One region of the Pseudoalteromonas sp. SR41-1 genome, then DNA from elsewhere that is predicted to be linked to it. Evidence: predicted binding sites of a transcription regulator. Region 1 holds the regulator's gene; each other region holds the start of a gene.
The links. The regulator ArgR, encoded in region 1, controls arginine synthesis, uptake and breakdown. The targets are predictions, from matches to a motif close to ANTGAATANNTATTCANT.

Region 1 (4,590 bases):
GCTTACTGCTTACAGGTAGCATTCTTACTATTATTATTGCTTATATTGTTAGGTTTTACGCCATTGCACACGGAGCAATTGAGTCGAGTTTTTTACGTATTAGCCCATCACTTGATATGGCAAGCCAATCAATGGGTAAAAGCCAAGGGCAAACGCTGCGTTTAGTGCACTTACCTTTACTGCGAAGAGGATTGCTCACTGCTGCCTTATTGGTATTTATTGAGTGTATGAAAGAGTTGCCGGCTGCGCTATTGCTCAGACCGTTTAATTTTGAAAGCTTAGCTACTCATGTATTTCAGTATGTAAGTGACGAGCAATTAGAGCTTGCTTCAATATCGGCTTTATTTATTGTTATTGTTGGGTTTATTCCTTTGTATTTTATTAATCGTTCTATGGAGCAGCGTAGTTAAATGAGTAGTTTAATTTTACAAGGCGTGAGCTATCACTATAACGGCACAAAGGTTATTCACGATTTAGATTTAACGGTGGGTAAAGATGAAATTGTTTGTCTACTCGGGGCGAGTGGATGCGGCAAAACGACCACGTTAAAAGCGATTGCAGGTTTAATTGAAGCTAAGCAAGGGTCTATTTTTATAGACGGTAAATTAGTGAGTGATGAGCAATCTTTTGTCTCACCTGAGCACCGTAACATCGGCATGATGTTTCAAGATTATGCGCTGTTTCCGCATTTAACGGTGGCAAATAATATCGCATTTGGGCTTAGTAAAATGAGCAAAGCTCAAAAGCAGCAACGCGTTGATGAAATGCTTAAGCTTGTACATTTAATTGGCTGTGCTGACAGGTTTCCACACCAGTTATCGGGTGGCCAACAGCAACGCGTCGCTATCGCTCGTGCATTAGCTTATAAACCTAGTTTATTACTCCTTGATGAGCCTTTTTCAAACATCGACACACAAGTACGCTTTGAATTAATTGCCGATATACGTCGAATTATTAAGGCAACTCAAGTATCTGCTGTGTTTGTTACACACTCAAAAGAAGAGGCGTTTGCGTTTTCAGATACACTTGCCATTATGCATCGCGGTAAAATTGAGCAACAAGGCACGCCTGAGCAGCTTTTTGCAGCTCCATGTTCAAAGGAGGTTGCAGAGTTTCTGGGTCAGGGCATATACTTAAGCGCAGAAGTGTTAACCGCAACTGAATATAAAACACCATTTGGTTTAGTCGAATCTTATGTTGAGAGTAAGCATAATGTAAGTGCAGGGCTTATATATGTGCGCCCTCATCAAATAGAATTAGTGGCAGATAACCAAAGTGACAAATTCAGCAAGCGAGCTACAATCATAAGTCGTCGCTTTATTGGTTCGGCGTATGTTTATTCGCTTGTTATTGATGAACAAGAAATTGAAGTTGCTGCACAATATGGCCAGTCATTTGAAAATAATGATCAGGTTATAATAAAAATAAAACCTCACACGGTGAATTTTTTCGAATCGTAATTAATTTGTTATTCGCTGTGTTTTTATCTGTAAAACTAAGGAATAACAATGGCGCAAGCGCAATCAGGGATTTGTGCTGAAGCAAACTTACACGGTTTGCACTTATTTTTTAATGTGTTTGATGGTCAAGACGAATCACTTCGCGCAAAGTTAAAACAAGTAAGCGCTATAGAAGAAGAGTTTAGCGATCAATTTTCAGAATCAATGCTCTCTTGTATGGTTGCTATTGGTGCGCAATACTGGCCGCATATCCTCCCTGAATACATTCCAAGCGAATTACAGAGCTTTCCCAATATAACCCATAGCGATCACCAAATGAGCGTACAACCGTGTGATTTATTTGTACAAATTCGCTCTGACCGTGAAGATGTTAACCATTTATTTGCGCTGCAAATTTTAAAATTATTTGCCCCCGATGTAGAGCTGGTGGAGCAAATTCGGAATTTTCGCTTTTTAGATGGTCGTGATTTTAACGGTTTTATTTATGGTGGCGACACCGCACATGGAAGAAAAAAGCGCGCTACGGCTTTAATCAGCAACCCTGGTAGCTTTGAAGATCAGGGAAGTTATATTCATGTACAGCGTTATAAGCATGACTTAACTATGTGGCAGCACTTATCATTGAGCGAGCAAGAACAAATAATGGGGCGTACGCGCCTTGATAACACACTAATTACCCCCGCAATTGAAACCAGCCATGCTTCGCGAAGTGAGCTAAAAGACGAAGACGGACAACCGCTACTATTAAATCAGAGCATGCCTTATGGCGATGTATATGAGCAGGGAATGTTATCAATTACATGCGCTTGTACGGGTACCGCATTTGAAAAAGTACTTAATAGTCGTTTAGGGGAAGGGGATTGTTACGACCACTGGCTTGATTTTACTCAAGCCGATATGGGTTCTGCTTTCTTTGCGCCTTCAGTCGGGTTTTTAAAACAAATTTAGTTTGCTATTAAACCGTATCAAATAAAATGCGAACACGTTCAAGTGTTACATCTATTTCAGATATTTTAGCAGGAGCGATAAAAATAGTGTCATCGCCGGCAATAGTTCCTAGTACGCCATCTGCTTTACCTAATGAATCTAATAAACGTGCAATAAGCTGAGCAGCACCAGGGCTGGTACGAATAATGATCATCATTTCGTTGTGCATAATGTCGATTACTAATTGGCGTAATGGGCTTTTAGCCGTAGGTACACCCATTTCAGCAGGTAAGCAGTAAACCATTTCTTGCTTGGCATTACGTGTACGTACAGCGCCAAACTTACTTAACATGCGTGAAACTTTACTTTGGCTTATATTGTCAAAACCTTGATCTTTTAACGCATCAACTATTTCGCCTTGAGAGCCAAAATTTTCTTCTTTTAATAGTGATTTAAATGCTTTTACCAGTGCTTCTTGTTTATCTTGTGGTTGCATAGTCTTTATTCGTTTTTGTTATTTATGCTGCAAATTCTACACAAAAATGAATAATTATGCAGCAGTTGTTTAGTTAACTTGCCAGTTTGATGCGTTAAATCACATAAGTTTACGACTATGGTCGAAAATATACTTGAAATAGACAGGATAAATTTGTTTTTAGTCGCTAATTTCATTATCTTAAGAGCCACAAATGTTTCCTACCTCAAATTACGGAGAATTCCAATGAAAGTTGCTGTATTAGGTGCTGCAGGCGGTATCGGCCAAGCGTTGTCTTTATTATTAAAAACAGGCTTACCAGCTGGCTCTGAATTATCACTTTATGATGTTGCACCAGTGGTACCAGGTGTTGCGGTTGACCTTTCTCACATCCCAACAGATGTTAAAGTTGCAGGCTTTGGCGCAGACGATTTAAATAAAGCGCTTGAAGGTTCTGACATCGTTCTTATCCCAGCGGGTATGCCACGTAAACCAGGTATGGATCGTGCTGATTTATTCAATGTAAATGCTGGCATCATCAAAACTTTAGCAGAAGGCATTGTTGCCAGCTGTCCTAAAGCGTTAGTAGGTATTATTACTAACCCAGTAAACGGCACAGTTCCAATTGTTGCTGAAGTATTCAAAAAAGCAGGTACTTACGACGCTAAACGCGTATTCGGTATTACTACGCTTGACGTTATTCGTTCAGAAGCATTTGTTGCTGAACTTAAAGGCGTAGACGTAGCAACTGTAAAAGTACCAGTAATTGGTGGTCACTCAGGCACAACTATTCTGCCTCTACTTTCTCAAGTTGAAGGTGTTTCTTTCACTGATGAAGAAGTTGCTGCACTTACTCCACGTATCCAAAATGCGGGTACTGAAGTTGTAAATGCTAAAGCAGGCGGTGGTTCAGCTACGCTATCTATGGGTGCTGCTGCAGCTCGTTTTTGTATGTCTTTAGTTAAAGGCCTACAAGGTGAAGAAGTTGTAGATTACGCTTACGTTGCTGTTGAAAATGGCGATGCAGAGTACTTTGCACATCCAGTACGTTTAGGTAAAAACGGTGTAGAAGAAATTCTTTCTTACGGCGAACTAAGCGCATTTGAAACAAAAGCAAAAAATGACATGCTTGAAACTCTGAAAAAAGACATCAAAGAAGGTGTTGATTTCATGGCGTAATAGCCAGTTTGAGCGATACCAATTGCATTAAATAAATGAGCAGTTATTACGATGGATAAATAGCTCGTTAGCAAGGCAAATATTACGATGTATAGTTGTTCTATATAAATAATATTTAACGCAGCTAATGAGTTATTTAGCCCGAAAGAATGCTTAATGTTTTGATAAAATTGGTATATAAAAAAGCCTGCATTCGCAGGCTTTTTTATTGCTCAGAATTAATGTCACACTGTGTAACTAGTTAAAACTAGTGGTCGCGGTCAACCGCAATACGGGCAAGGCTTATAAGTGCTTGCTTATAGTCAGACTCAGCTAAAAAATCTAAACAGGCAATGGCTTTTTCGGCCTCAAGCTCTGCTTTTTGCATTGTAAACTCAAGCGCATTAGTTTGTTTTAGTGCAGTTAAAATTTCTTCTAAATGCTCCATACCATTACTGTGCTCTATTGCATCACGAATGAGCTGTGTTTGCTGCTCGCTACCATGTTGCATAGCATAAATAAGCGGAAGGGTTGGTTTGCCTTCAGCTAAATCATCGCCAATGTTTTTAC
Region 2 (4,590 bases), on a different contig from region 1:
ATACGCCAGATGCCGTACCAATTGCAAAAGCCAGTGCGCCAAGCACTAAAATACCAATCGTCTCAACAGTTAAAAACTTATCTGCAGCAAGCTTTGAACCAACAGCTAAGCCTAAAAATATAGTTGTAACATTGATGATTTCGTTTTGAGCACTGTTACTTAATCTATCAACAACACCCGACTCTCGCATTAAGTTACCTAAACAAAACATACCTACAAGCGGTATAGCAGCCGGTAAAAACATAGCCGTTAAACTAAGCACCATAAGTGGAAAAATAATCTTTTCCTTTTTAGATACTTTGCGAAGCTCTGGCATTTTTATTTTACGTTCTTCTGGGGTTGTTAGTGCACGCATAATTGGCGGCTGAATAATTGGCACAAGTGCCATATATGAATACGCAGCTACTGCTATTGCGCCTAGTAAATCAGGTGCAAGTTTTGATGCTAAAAATATTGCTGTTGGCCCATCGGCACCACCTATAATGGCAATAGCCGATGCGTCCTGTAGAGTAAATTCAAAACCTGGCACATAGTTAAGTAATATAGCGCCAAACAATGTAGCAAAAATACCAAACTGTGCAGCCGCACCTAATAACAACATACGTGGGTTTGCAATAAGTGCGCTAAAGTCGGTCAGCGCCCCTACTCCCATAAATATCAACAGCGGAAAAATCCCCGTATCAATACCCACATAATAAACGTAGTACAAAAGCCCACCTGGGTCTGACAAACCTGCCACTGGTACATTTGTTAAAATTGCACCAAAACCAATAGGTAGTAATAATAGTGGTTCAAAGCCTTTAGCTATCGCTAAAAACAGTAATAAACACCCTACCGCAATCATTATTAACGATGGGATTGTAAAGTTAGCAATGCCTGTCGCATTCCAGAGGTTTAAAATACCTTCCATCCTCTATTTACTCCTAAGCTAATGCAATCATAGCGTCGCCGGTAGTTACAGCATCGCCTTCACTAACTAACACTTCAGCAATTGTTCCGGTATGCGTAGCGCGTATTTCAGTTTCCATTTTCATGGCTTCCATAATAATCACTACATCGCCTTCGTTAACAACTTGCCCAGCTTTTACCTTAATCTTAAAAATATTACCGGCTAGAGGCGCGTTAAGTGTTTCACCTGATGCAACCGAAGCAGATTGAGGAATGTGCTCAGAGTCTTTTAATGTTACTTCTTTAAGTTCACCACCTTGCGCTACGACTACGTCATAAACTTTACCATCTACTTTTACGCTGTATTGCTCAGCCTTCACTTTGTTATTATTTGAAACTGATTTAGAAGGTGCTTTACTGCTTTTATCTTCAACAGAAGGTACTGGCTCAAATGCATCTGGGTTGTTGCGGTTTTTAATAAACTTCAAACCAACTTGTGGGAATAATGCATAAGTTAATACGTCATCAATTTGATCATCAGCAAGTGTTAAACCTTGCTCTTGTGCTTCTTTTAATAACTCAGCTTCAAGCGTTGCAAGCTCAGGTGCAATGTTATCAGCAGGGCGACAAGTAATAACTTCCGCTCCATCAAGCACGCGCTCTTGTAGCTCTTTATTCATTGGTGCTGGTGTTAAGCCATATTCACCTTTTAATACGCCAGCAGTTTCTTTAGTAATTGTTTTATAACGCTCACCCGTTAGCACATTAAGTACCGCTTGAGTGCCAACAATTTGCGACGTTGGTGTTACTAAAGGTAAAAAGCCAAGATCTTCACGTACACGTGGGATCTCAAGTAAAACCTCATTAAGCTTATCGGCTGCGCCTTGCTCTTTAAGTTGGTTTTCCATGTTTGTAAGCATGCCACCAGGTACTTGAGCTAATAAAATGCGCCCATCAACCCCTTTTAAGCTACCTTCAAATGCCGCATATTTTTTACGTACATCTCTAAAGTAAGCAGCAATTTCTTCTAGGTGGTTTAAATCAAGCTCAGTATCACGCTCAGTCCCTTCAACTATCGATACAATAGTTTCAGTTGCGGAATGTCCATAAGTCATACTCATTGATGAAATAGCGGTATCGAGCATATCAATACCAGCATCAATTGCTTTTTGGTAAGTAGCAGTACTTAAACCTGTTGTAGCGTGGCACTGCATAGCAATTGGAATAGATACAGTTTCTTTAAGTGCTTTAATTAGTTTTTCAGCATCGTACGGCTTTAATAAACCCGCCATATCTTTAATACAAATTGAGTGACAACCCATATCTTCAAGCTGCTTTGCAAGAGTTAGCCACATATCAAGTGTATGAACTGGGCTAACTGTGTACGAAATAGTACCTTGAGCGTGAGCGCCTACTTTTACAGCCGCTTTAATAGCTGTTTCTAGGTTACGTACATCGTTCATTGCATCAAATATACGAAATACATCAACGCCATTTTTATGTGCACGTTCTACAAACTTTTCAACTACGTCATCAGCGTAATGGCGGTAACCTAATAAGTTTTGACCGCGTAATAGCATTTGCTGTTTAGTATTAGGCATCGCTTTTTTAAGTGCACGAATACGCTCCCAAGGATCTTCGCCTAAATAACGAATACACGAGTCAAATGTAGCACCGCCCCACGATTCAATAGACCAATAACCCGCATCGTCTAATTTGCTAGCAATCGGTAGCATATCGTCTAGGCGCATACGCGTTGCTAATAATGATTGGTGAGCATCGCGTAATACCAATTCTGTTAATTTTAATTTAGCCATGTGTTTGCCCCTTATTTATTATTTGATTTGTACTGAGCAATGGCAGCACTAATAGCAGCGATGTGCTCATTAGGCACACCTTGAGATTTAAAAGATGGTGATTTAACTGGTGTCGCCACGTCAGGTTCGCTAAAGCGCGTCACCAAATTAGACATAAGCGTTACTGCACCAATTAATATCGACAGAAATACAAACACCCCAACCATGCCAGTAAGCATTAAGTTACCAGCCGTTGTGAGTAGAGCACCTATATCCATTTTTCTCCCCCTTGAAACCCATATCGAAAATAAAAAATCGATTTAATTAAATATTTATTCACTGGATAATAACAAAACTAACCGCTTTGTCTACATCTTGTAAATTGGTAAAACCAATTAAACAATAAACAACATAACACTCAATTAATTTACATGCTATAACTCAGCAATCACGCGCTCTACAATACATACAAGAAATAACGACTATAGCTAATAGTTATATGGAATTTGTTAATTAACTATCAAGCTAAGTAAAAATAAACACTAATTCTTAATATAAAGTGCAAAGCCACACACCAATTGTTAATTGGTCTTACCAAAATAAGTTTATTTAGTGAACATTTAGCAGTTATTTGCAACAGTGTGAATAACTTACATAACAAAGCGTAAAAGTTACTAACCAACTAATAACTAGAACAACAGCGAAAAACCATAACCAATTGATATTTATACCAAATAAACTTTGGCATATAACTGGCATTAGTTATTATGAGCAAATTTGATAACCAAGGAGAAAACAATGTTACGCTGGACAATTACATTTTTAGTTATTGCTTTAATCGCTGCAGTGTTAGGTTTTGGTGGCATCGCAGGTGCCGCAGCTGGTATAGCAAAAATTATATTTTTTATCTTTTTAGTACTTTTAGTGATTTCATTAGTTTCAGGTGCACTACGTGGTAAATCACCCAGGTAGATAAAGCATTCAACTAACAAACACTAAAATTTAATTAATACTTACAAGGAATTACACTATGAACTCTACAACTTTAAAAGCAGCACTAATCGCAGTATTTGCAGGTTTTTTCATGATGGGTTGTGAAGACAACCATGCAGAAGATGCTGGCGAACGTATCGACGAAGCAGTAACTGATGTGCAAAACTCTGTTGAAGATGCATGTGAAAATGTTAAAGAAGGCGTGAACGCTGAAGAAACTAACTGTTAATTCTTCTTGTACCGCTAAAAAAAACGGCTTTCGAGCCGTTTTTTTGTGCCAGTAATAAAATCACTAACTATAAAGCTGCTCATTTAGCAGTTAGCTTGTTAAAATAAAAAAAACGATATTTAAAGCAAGGCAAAATGGCATTCACAACCACCTACACATTAGATAAACCCTACTTTTACGAGTGTTTTGATGAGTCACTCCCTTATAGTAAACGTGCAAAACCTAAATACTTTTTACTTGTGTTGCTAGTTGCGCTTGGTTTATTTGGCATTTATGTTTTAGACGATCATTACTTAGGATCGTTTATGATCATCTTAGCGGTACTCGAATGCGTCGCTTTTTACTATCGCAGACCATGGTGGGTAACCAGACAAATGCTCAGCAGAGCATCAGGCTCTGAGGTAACACTTACCTTTGATGAAGAAGGTATTAAATCTGCTAATCATTACAAAAGCTATAAATTAGAATGGCAAAATATAAGCGAAGTAATAGACACCCAGCAAGGTATTATTATTAAAAATAAAAGTGGTATGCAGTACATATCAAAACAAATACTTAATCCTGAAACACTCGCTTTTATAAACAAAAAAGCCACTCAGTGAGCTGTCTCTTATACACAAATCCCTGCTAAGAAATTAGCGGGGATTTTTTTGAACTAAATCTCAATGTCATGATCAGATCTTC
Region 3 (4,590 bases), on a different contig from region 1:
AAATTGGGTATTTAGGCATTAGTTCAGCAATGAAAACCTTTTGGCCAATACCTGTTAGGTAGTCGGCTGTTGGAAAATCCATTGAGAAAAAGTGCTCTTCAAGCCACTGCCAAAAAGGGCTACTGCCGTTTTCGTCAGACACACCGCGCATTTCTGCAATCACTGTTTGTGCAAAACGCTCTTGATGCTGCTTTATAAACATAAAGCGCGCTTTTGAAAGTAGCTTACCGTTACAATTTTTACGATAGCCATCTTTTAAAAACAATGTGCAAAGCTCTGTAGCGCCTGTGTAGTCGTTACATAGCGTTAAAATATCAACCGCTTTGTATACGTCTAACGTGCGTGAAGAGTGAATCACTTTACTTAAGTGATAATGATAAAATGCATCATCAAGCCCTACCGCAGCTTCAATTGCAGACGTACCTACAACATCACCGGTTTCGCTATCTTCAAGAACAAACAGGTAGCCTTCGTCACCGGGTTGTGACGTTTGCTTAGCAAATGAACTTACAGAATGGTCTATTTTCTTTTGCAATAGTTCTTCGTTTAATGGCAAAGACGTAAAACCATGCCCAGATTCGTGGGCAATTTTCAGTAATGCTGAGTAATCATTTTGCTGGATTGGGCGAAGGATCATCATGAGTCCGCTTGCTCCCTTATAAATAACGGTAAATAGGAATTGCAGGGCAAGCGGTGCTTGCCCGTAATTGGTTGGCTTAAGTCGCTTATGCGTTTACTACGCTTGCTACTGCTTTTTCAAAGCGTGCCATACCTTCGCGAATGTCCGCTTCAGGAATTACTAAAGATGGAGTGAAACGTACTACGTCTGCACCGGCAACTAGTGACATAAGGCCTTGCTCAGTACCTGCCACTAAAAACTCTTTTGCACGTCCTTTGTATTGCTCGTTCACTACTGCACCAATTAATAAACCTTGGCCACGGATTTCGCTAAATACGTTGTATTTTTCGTTAACCGCGCTAAGTAGTTCATTAAATAATGCTGCTTTTTCTTTTACGCCAGCCAGTACGTCTGGGGTATTTACTGTATCAAATGCCGCTTCTGCAACAGCACAGGCAAGCGGGTTACCGCCATAAGTAGAACCATGTGTGCCTACTTTAAGGTGCTGTGCAATTTCAGTTGTTGTGATCATAGCGCCAATAGGAAAACCGCCGCCAAGTGCTTTAGCCGAAGTTAAAATATCAGGTACTACGTTTAAGCCTTGGTATGCGTATAAATCGCCAGTACGACCAACACCTGTTTGAACTTCATCAAAAATAAGCAGTGCGTTATGTTTAGTACATAAATCGCGAACGCCTTGAGCAAACTCATCAGTTGGTGAAACAATACCGCCTTCACCTTGTAGAGGTTCCATCATTACGGCACATGTTTTATCGCTGATAAGTGCTTCAAATGCAGCAAGGTCATTGTAATCACAATGTACAATGTCGCCAGGCTTAGGACCAAAACCATCTGAATATGCAGCTTGGCCGCCAACAGTTACGGTAAAGAATGTACGACCGTGGAAACCTTTGTTGAACGCGATGATTTGTGATTTTTCTGCGCCAAACTTATCAAGTGCAAAACGACGCGCTAATTTAAGCGCGGCTTCGTTTGCTTCTGCGCCAGAGTTGGCAAAGTAAACTTTTTCAGCAAATGTCGCATCAACCATTTTTTTAGCTAGGCGAAGTGCCGGCTCATTGGTCATTACGTTAGATAGATGCCAGATTTTTTCGCCTTGCTCTTTTAATGCGCCTACTAATGCAGGGTGGCAATGGCCAAGACAGTTAACTGCAATACCACCAGCAAAGTCGATAAACTCTCGACCTTGTTGATCCCATACGCGAGAGCCTTCGCCTCGAACAGGAATTACGCTTGAAGGTGCGTAGTTAGGAACCATTACGTGATCAAATAATTCGCGATTGACTGTCATTTTATTTCCTCTTAATTGTGAGCAACACAAAACATCAAAATAGGTGTTTGGTTAATATTTGTAACCAACTTTATAGGCAAGATCAGTAACCTGATAATTGCGCAAAATTGCTTTGTGGTTCAATTTTCAGACGCACATTATTTCAGAATTACTGATATCTGTCTCGTTAAAAACTTTCATGTATCCCTTGAAAATAAAGGGCTAAAGATATTATTTCATAGATAGTGAATAACTATTTGCATAGCTATTTATGCTTATTTTTAGGCAACTAACCGCATGAGTACAGAGGCGCACACGCTTTAATCGGCAAATATGTAATATAACAATAAGATGAGAATGAATGGTTAGTCGCAAAAAAATTAACAAAAAATTCAGATTTTTAGTCAATTTGAATAGCTAAATTGGTAAAATTACTCGATTGGAGGGTTTTTAGTTCCGTTTTAGTGAACTTAAAGTGCGAAAACCAGCTTAGAGCTTCATCAGGTTCAATAAGTTGATGTTCTTTTAAATTAAGATATTGAGAATAGCACCGTGCCTTTAGCATTACTTCTGTTAATGGCAGTAATGTATCGACCTTATCTACCCCATTTACTAGCTGCTGCATTACCCCTTTAAACGGTAAATATTTAAAAGCCATTTTGTCTATTACCTTAGCGCTTACTTCTATCGATTTATTGCTAAGTAGAGTGGTTAAAAATAGCGGGTCGGGCTGAAGCTCTAATAAAGCGGTGTGTAAATCTTTTTGGTTTTCATTTCGGGCTAGCTGTACTTTACGTTGCCATATTTGCTCAAACGTTTTTAAGTACAAGCGCACTAATGCAATTCGCCCTACATCTAAAAGCATACCAAGGGTAAATGCATGAACGTCATTTACATTATTAATTTGTGCAATTTTTTGCGCTGCAATCGCGTTTGCCATCGCGCTGTCGCGTAGCCGGCGTTTTAATAACGAAAATGGTTCGGTGCTATGTGGCATCCAATGGCGGGCAGCAAATGTAGGAATAACTAGCTGTAAGTTATCAAGGCCAATATAACGAAGGGCGAGCGATGGCTTATCTACTTTTACAGACGTGTTTTTACTACGTTGATTACGATAGTAAGGTAAATTAACGAGCGTTACTAACTCCCTACCCAACCAGCTTATATCATTAACCAATGGCTCTAAACGCCCTACCGACGCTGACTTTACCGCTAATATATCGAGTATATTGGCAATACCATCTTCAATACCTATGGTGCTATGAATTACGCCATCTATATCTTCGAGCTGCTTATATATAGCTGTTTCAATTGTTTTGTGCAGTTGCTCACTGGCTTGAGCGCGGTACTTATGATGTGCAGTACTGCTTTGCTGGCGTTTATTCTGTGCGGCCACTTCAACCTGCAGCAAGGTACGCTGCTTCATGGGTTCGCCGTAATCTATATCTAATGTATGAATGAAACCAATTTGCTGATGCGCAAAGCTGTGCCCAAGCAATAAGTCATGAGCTCGTTGGCTTAGTATTTTGGCAGTACGCTGCTGGGCTACAAGTTCAGTCATGACATCCATTAATAAAGTATAAAATGCTATGTGTATTATAACATTAGAAGCGAGTTAAAAAGTTATCAAGCAGTTCTAAGCCTTGAGCAGTTAAAATAGCTTCGGGATGAAACTGCACACCTTCGATAGCAAGTTCATTGTGTAACAACCCCATAATTTCGTCAAACTCGCCTTGCTCAGTTTGAGTCCATGCGGTTACTTCAAGCTCTTTAGGCAGAGTTTGCGCTTTAACCACTAAAGAATGATAACGACATACCGTTAACGGATTAGCTAAGCCTTTAAACACCCCTTTATTAGTATGAACTATGGGTGATGTTTTACCGTGCATTACTTTTTTAGCACGAATTACATCTCCACCTAAAGCTTGTGCGATAGTTTGATGCCCCAAGCAAATCCCTAAAATAGGATATTGCCCTTTTAGTTGCTCAACAACATTTAGTGAAATACCCGCTTCGTTAGGGGTGCATGGCCCTGGCGATAACACGATGTGCTGCGGGTTTAACTGTTTTATTTGTGCAATACTTAGCTCATCATTACGTTTTACTAAAACGTCTTGATCTAAACGCTGAAAATATTGCACTAAGTTGTAAGTAAACGAATCGTAGTTGTCGATCATCAACAGCATTACACAACAGACCTTATAAATTATTGACCACTACTTTACACAAGTGGTACTAAGCGCTGCATTCTACCACTATTAATTAACCAACATAAATTAGCAAAAAGCGTTAAAAATTAACTCTTTTAGCTAAAATGCTTAAAAGCCTTTAGCGGGTATTGGTTTACTAACTTGAACTCTGGTTAAGAGATTTACTAACGTATTGAATCATGATGATATTTAAATTTATTTTCTCTAGCCAGAGATTCCTTGCACCTTGAGCAATAATATCGAACCCTAAGCTTTTTACGATTAGTTAATACACCTACGTAGGCTGTATACCCCAACAATAAATTATTGACCTCTAAAGTACGTGCATTTATTGATCGCACTATTAGATACTTTGGTGAAATGCCTTACTGAGCAAAATAAACAGATTGCTTGGGCTACATCAAATTAGCGGCTCGATGGTTGAATTATATCTATGTAAGCCCCAGTGTATTATATGAAAGGCAGTAATT
Region 4 (4,590 bases), on a different contig from region 1:
AGTATATGGTGACGAGTGCTTATGAGTTTATCTATTTTATCTAGGCTATCGATGAGTAATAAATGCTTGCTTTCACTAAAGCCCCTTTCAAGCAAATAATGATGACTAAAGTTATCACGCAGTACTGCTATTTTGTATTTTTTAGCATCATTGAGAGTGTTTAACTTTATACCTCTGGATTTTAGACCATAAATGGCAGAGTCAAAGCTTTCCAGTTCGCCTACCCAGTTAAACTTACTTTCTCTATTAGGTAATCTAACAATCGAAAATATACAGGTGTTTTTATCGCGTAGCGCTGCATTGTAGGATATGGCCCAACTATGCGCCAACATAGTGTAGTTTATACCTGTACCTTCTAGCGCTTTATGAACTTTATCGACAGAGCGGCCAACGAGTTTGTTATCTTCATTAATATACTGAAAGTCCGGAAATACTTCCGTTACTATTGTAATTTCAGCTGCATCAACTTTAATACAGCTAATGAACAATAAAAAGATCAACAATTTCATCTAGCGAGGCCTCAACTAACTCATTATATGTATTTAATAAATATAGCTGAGGCTTTATGAACTGCTAGTTTTTAGTCAGTGATGCACACTTATACGCTGATAGTGCTAGTATTTATAGCTTCTACAGCTTACTTGTTCATTGCACTAATTAAAAAGGCTGAAATTTTAGCGCCTTCTCTAAGTGTCGTTTCTGAGCTTGATTGGCCAACTAAAGAACTGTCGGTAAATGGCGCTATCTCCATCATATCTGCACCCGTAATAGGAAACTCATCCGCAATGGCTGATAAAATATCAAGCGCATGCTGAGGCGTTAAACCGTGATGCTCTGGCGTACCTGTGGCAGATGCAAACTCTGCATCAAGTGCATCAATATCAAAGCTTACGTATATTTCATCAACGTTATCGGCTTTTAACTGTGCAATAGCGTCGGCAGCAACCGCTGCTGCGCCGCGTTCAATGATTTCATGTGCCCAGTGCTGTTTAACACCAAAAGTATTTTCCCAATGCGCTTTAGGCTTGCCACTTGAGCGTATACCAAATTGTATTAAATGATGCGGCGCCGGTAAAAACTCTAATATATGTGTACACCACGAGCCAAAACATAAATCAATACCTAAGCGCTCCACGAGTAAATCGGTATGCGCGTCAAAGTGAATAATAGCCGTGCGCTTACCTTGCTCACGTTTTGCTTTTAAGTACGCTTTAGTAAGTGGGTAACTGATTGAGTGATCGCCACCAATACCAAATAATCCTTTATCTTTAAACGTTGCGTAAAAACTGTCGCACACATCTTCAGTGATTGATAACGGGCTTACGTAATAGTCGTTATCTTCATCACCATATAAGGCTTTTTGGCAATTAGAAATGGTTGCATCATTTAGGTATTTGTCATGAAGTAAATGTGGGATCACACGTACATCACCCAAATCAAAAGAATGACACTGCGGTTGCTGATCAATTAAAGCTGAGCGCACAAACAGTGGCCCCCAGTTTGCTCCGCGTAATATCCCACCGCCACAGTCTGAACTAATACCTAACATAACGGCTTTATGTGGTGAGTTTGGTAATTCGTTTAAAGACTCGCGCCACAAGTTATCAACGTTTTCAGTTTGTCCGTAAAGTTTATTACGCAGTGCGGCTTTGCGCTCTTTTGCAGTATTTACTGTGTATACGCCATCACCCGGTGCGCACAAACAGTGCTCAACTTTGTTTTTAAATGCTTCAAATTGTGTGCTCATAATAAACTCCTTCGGTTTTTATTCTGTACGTAGCTAATTAGTTTTGATTACTTTTGATTAGTTATGCAAAATCACTAAAAATGCCTAAACTTCAAATAAATGCCACTTTGCTAAATAAGTCAGTGCTTAATATAAGTAAACACGTTAGTTTTTACGTGTTCACTACAAGGTTAAGCCATTGAATTTATTTGATATTAATGAAAATATGTTATCATTCATTTAATCGTAGTTACGCGCTTGAGTGATACTTATTATGTCTGCTTGAACATGTCAACAGCGCAACAAGGCTACGTATATAAGTACTTGAGTGAATATTCATAGTTGGTGAATAAATCAAATTAGCCATTAAAATTATTAAGGCTTTATTGGAAGAGTTAAGATAAAACGGACAATCGTCCTGTACTTGATAAACGTTTCTAGCAATCATGCTAGATTGACAACAAATTATTATAAAAGGCTTAGCTATGGAAAAGGTATTTCACTTAGGACTATGTATTGACGATCTTAAAGGTGCAAAACTTGCGATTGTACCAGGCGATCCAGATCGTGCAGCACGTATTTCACAATTCCTAGACAACCCAACCTGCCTTGCTCAAACTCGCGAGTTTCATGTTTATTTAGGTCAATTAAACGGCCACTCTGTGGTTATATGTTCTACAGGTATTGGTGGTCCATCTACGTCGATTGCAGTAGAAGAATTAGCACAACTTGGCGTGCGTAAATTTTTACGTATTGGTACAACCGGTGCAATTCAGCCACACATTAACGAAGGCGAAATTTTAATTAGCCAAGCGTCTGTACGTTTAGACGGTGCAAGCCAACATTTTGCACCACTTAGCTACCCTGCTGTATCTGACTTTTATGCAACACAAGCTATGGTACAAGCATGTAAAAACCTAAATATCGATTTTCATATTGGTATTACTGCATCAAGCGATACATTCTACCCAGGGCAAGAGCGTTACGATACGCACTCTGGTTACGTTCCTAAATCACTACAAGGTAGCTGCGAAGAGTGGCAAAAATTGGGCGTGATGAACTACGAAATGGAATCGGCAACATTATTTACTATGTGTGCAGCCCTTGGATTACAAGCAGCATGTGTAGCAGGCGTACTTGTTAACCGTACTCGCCAAGAAATACCAAATGTAGACCACGGTGAAATTGAGCGTAAATCTGTAGCAGTCGTATTAGAAGCAGCTAAAGTATTACTTGATTAATACAGGTTATAGCAGTCAGTCAGTGAGTGAGTTAATTCGATAGAATGGCTCGCTTTAATAAAGCACAGCTCCGGCTGTGCTTTATTGTATGCAAGCCACTATTTAAGTGGTGCGCTAATTACTTTAAGTGCTGGTAAATGCGTAAAACTGGCAAGTACAGCTTTTGCCACTTGCGACTGGTTTTCACGACCCGCTGTTTCGAGCAATGTTATTCCCTTCACCGTACTTTCGTTAAAGCTAAGCCCAGCTAAAAAGAACTGACTTAGTGCACTTTGTAGTGGCGATAAACTTGGACTGTAAGCTGCATTTTCGGCGTAACTTCCGTAAAAATCACCATCACTAAATGTACTTATTTTTACGGCGCTAAAGTTTTGGCTGTAAGGCACGTACGCATTAAGTGCAAAACGCGCAAGGGTTTCATCAAGGCCATCAAAGCTAAAATTACCTTGCTGTGGTTTTGGGTTAAACAAGCTAAATTCGTTACCTAAATCGGTAGGTCCAAATGAATGCGGCAGTAATTCAGCAAGTTTAAATTGCTGATCAGGAAGTAAAATATCAAACTCTTTCGCATCAGCTAGTTCGTTCATAAACTGGCGACAATACCCACAAGGCGCATCGCTAATCGCAATTTTAACTATTTTTTTAGCGCCGTTTAACCATGCGTTATTTATAGCCGATTGCTCTGCATGAACCACTAAACTCAATGCTTGATGATCAAACTCTACATTCGCACCAAAGTAAAAGTTTACCTCACCCTTTTTATCAAGTGCTTTAACAATTGCGCCTACATGAAAATCTGACACTGGCGCAACGGCATACTCAGAAGCTAAAGGCACTAAACCTTGTAGTAATACATCATCAGACACATTGAGTTGCGCGCATAACGCTTTAATATTATTAGAATTTAATATGCCACGTTGTGATTCTAATTGACTACGTAATGACGCTGTTTGCGCTACGCTTAATGTGAAGTGCGAATTTGTAAGTGCTGTATCTTGCTGTACAGTAAAAGTTGCTGAAGCCATAATATTTTTTAATTATTCAATGGCTAAGTAGTTTAAAAGGTTAGGGTGTTAAATACCAGCCTATTTAACGCAAAAAAAGGGAGCACATCGCGTGCTCCCTTTTAATACCAATAGGTATACCTAACAAAATAAAGTGTTAGCCGGTATTACGCATACCTGCAGCTATACCTGTCATCGTGATCATTAACGCATTATCAATGTCACCTTCGTTTCGTTTTTCCTCTGAGCGAGCACGGCGTAAAAGCTCAACCTGTAATAGGTTAAGTGGATCGGTGTACGGATTACGTAAACTAATCGACTCCTTAATCCAAGGTTGTTCGGCGAGTAGGCTTTTTTGTGGGCTAAGTGATTGCACCAAGCTAATCGCTTCTTGAAGCTCTTTACGAAGTGTTACACCCAATGGTTTGTACATATCTTCCACCAGCGCATTATCGTAATGCTCACTCAACCAGCAATCGGCTTTACTAAATACCATTTCTAGCATTTCTAGGCGCGATCTAAAGAATGGCCACTGTAGGCTCATTTCGTTGAGTGTTTCTGCGCCGTACTTATTAAGCGCAGCTTTTAAGCCAGTTAACGCACCTAACCATGCAGGAAG

Region 2: the regulator ArgR is predicted to act here: its motif matches at 3,008-3,025, upstream of H5118_RS11025 (OadG family protein).
Region 3: the regulator ArgR is predicted to act here: its motif matches at 2,167-2,184, upstream of H5118_RS12930 (aspartate aminotransferase family protein).
Region 4: the regulator ArgR is predicted to act here: its motif matches at 1,800-1,817, upstream of H5118_RS00370 (arginase family protein).

What each region holds. Positions count from the first base shown of each region.
Region 1 is NZ_JACJEK010000004.1:168,673-173,262, forward strand. Features, by position in the region: gene H5118_RS04915 (iron ABC transporter permease) at 1-410, shown strand, start outside; gene H5118_RS04920 (ABC transporter ATP-binding protein) at 411-1,460, shown strand; gene H5118_RS04925 (Dyp-type peroxidase) at 1,509-2,408, shown strand; gene argR (transcriptional regulator ArgR) at 2,416-2,883, opposite strand; gene mdh (malate dehydrogenase) at 3,109-4,041, shown strand; gene ispB (octaprenyl diphosphate synthase) at 4,289-4,590, opposite strand, start outside.
Region 2 is NZ_JACJEK010000011.1:43-4,632, reverse strand. Features, by position in the region: gene H5118_RS11035 (sodium ion-translocating decarboxylase subunit beta) at 1-910, opposite strand, end outside; gene oadA (sodium-extruding oxaloacetate decarboxylase subunit alpha) at 924-2,705, opposite strand; gene H5118_RS11025 (OadG family protein) at 2,717-2,962, opposite strand; gene H5118_RS11020 (DUF1328 domain-containing protein) at 3,483-3,656, shown strand; gene H5118_RS11015 (hypothetical protein) at 3,715-3,906, shown strand; gene H5118_RS11010 (YcxB family protein) at 4,041-4,508, shown strand.
Region 3 is NZ_JACJEK010000013.1:119,456-124,045, reverse strand. Features, by position in the region: gene astA (arginine N-succinyltransferase) at 1-640, opposite strand, end outside; gene H5118_RS12930 (aspartate aminotransferase family protein) at 726-1,931, opposite strand; gene H5118_RS12925 (HDOD domain-containing protein) at 2,311-3,471, opposite strand; gene H5118_RS12920 (aminodeoxychorismate/anthranilate synthase component II) at 3,515-4,096, opposite strand.
Region 4 is NZ_JACJEK010000001.1:89,162-93,751, forward strand. Features, by position in the region: gene H5118_RS00365 (transporter substrate-binding domain-containing protein) at 1-509, opposite strand, end outside; gene H5118_RS00370 (arginase family protein) at 638-1,747, opposite strand; gene udp (uridine phosphorylase) at 2,212-2,967, shown strand; gene cdd (cytidine deaminase) at 3,066-3,992, opposite strand; gene ppc (phosphoenolpyruvate carboxylase) at 4,129-4,590, opposite strand, start outside.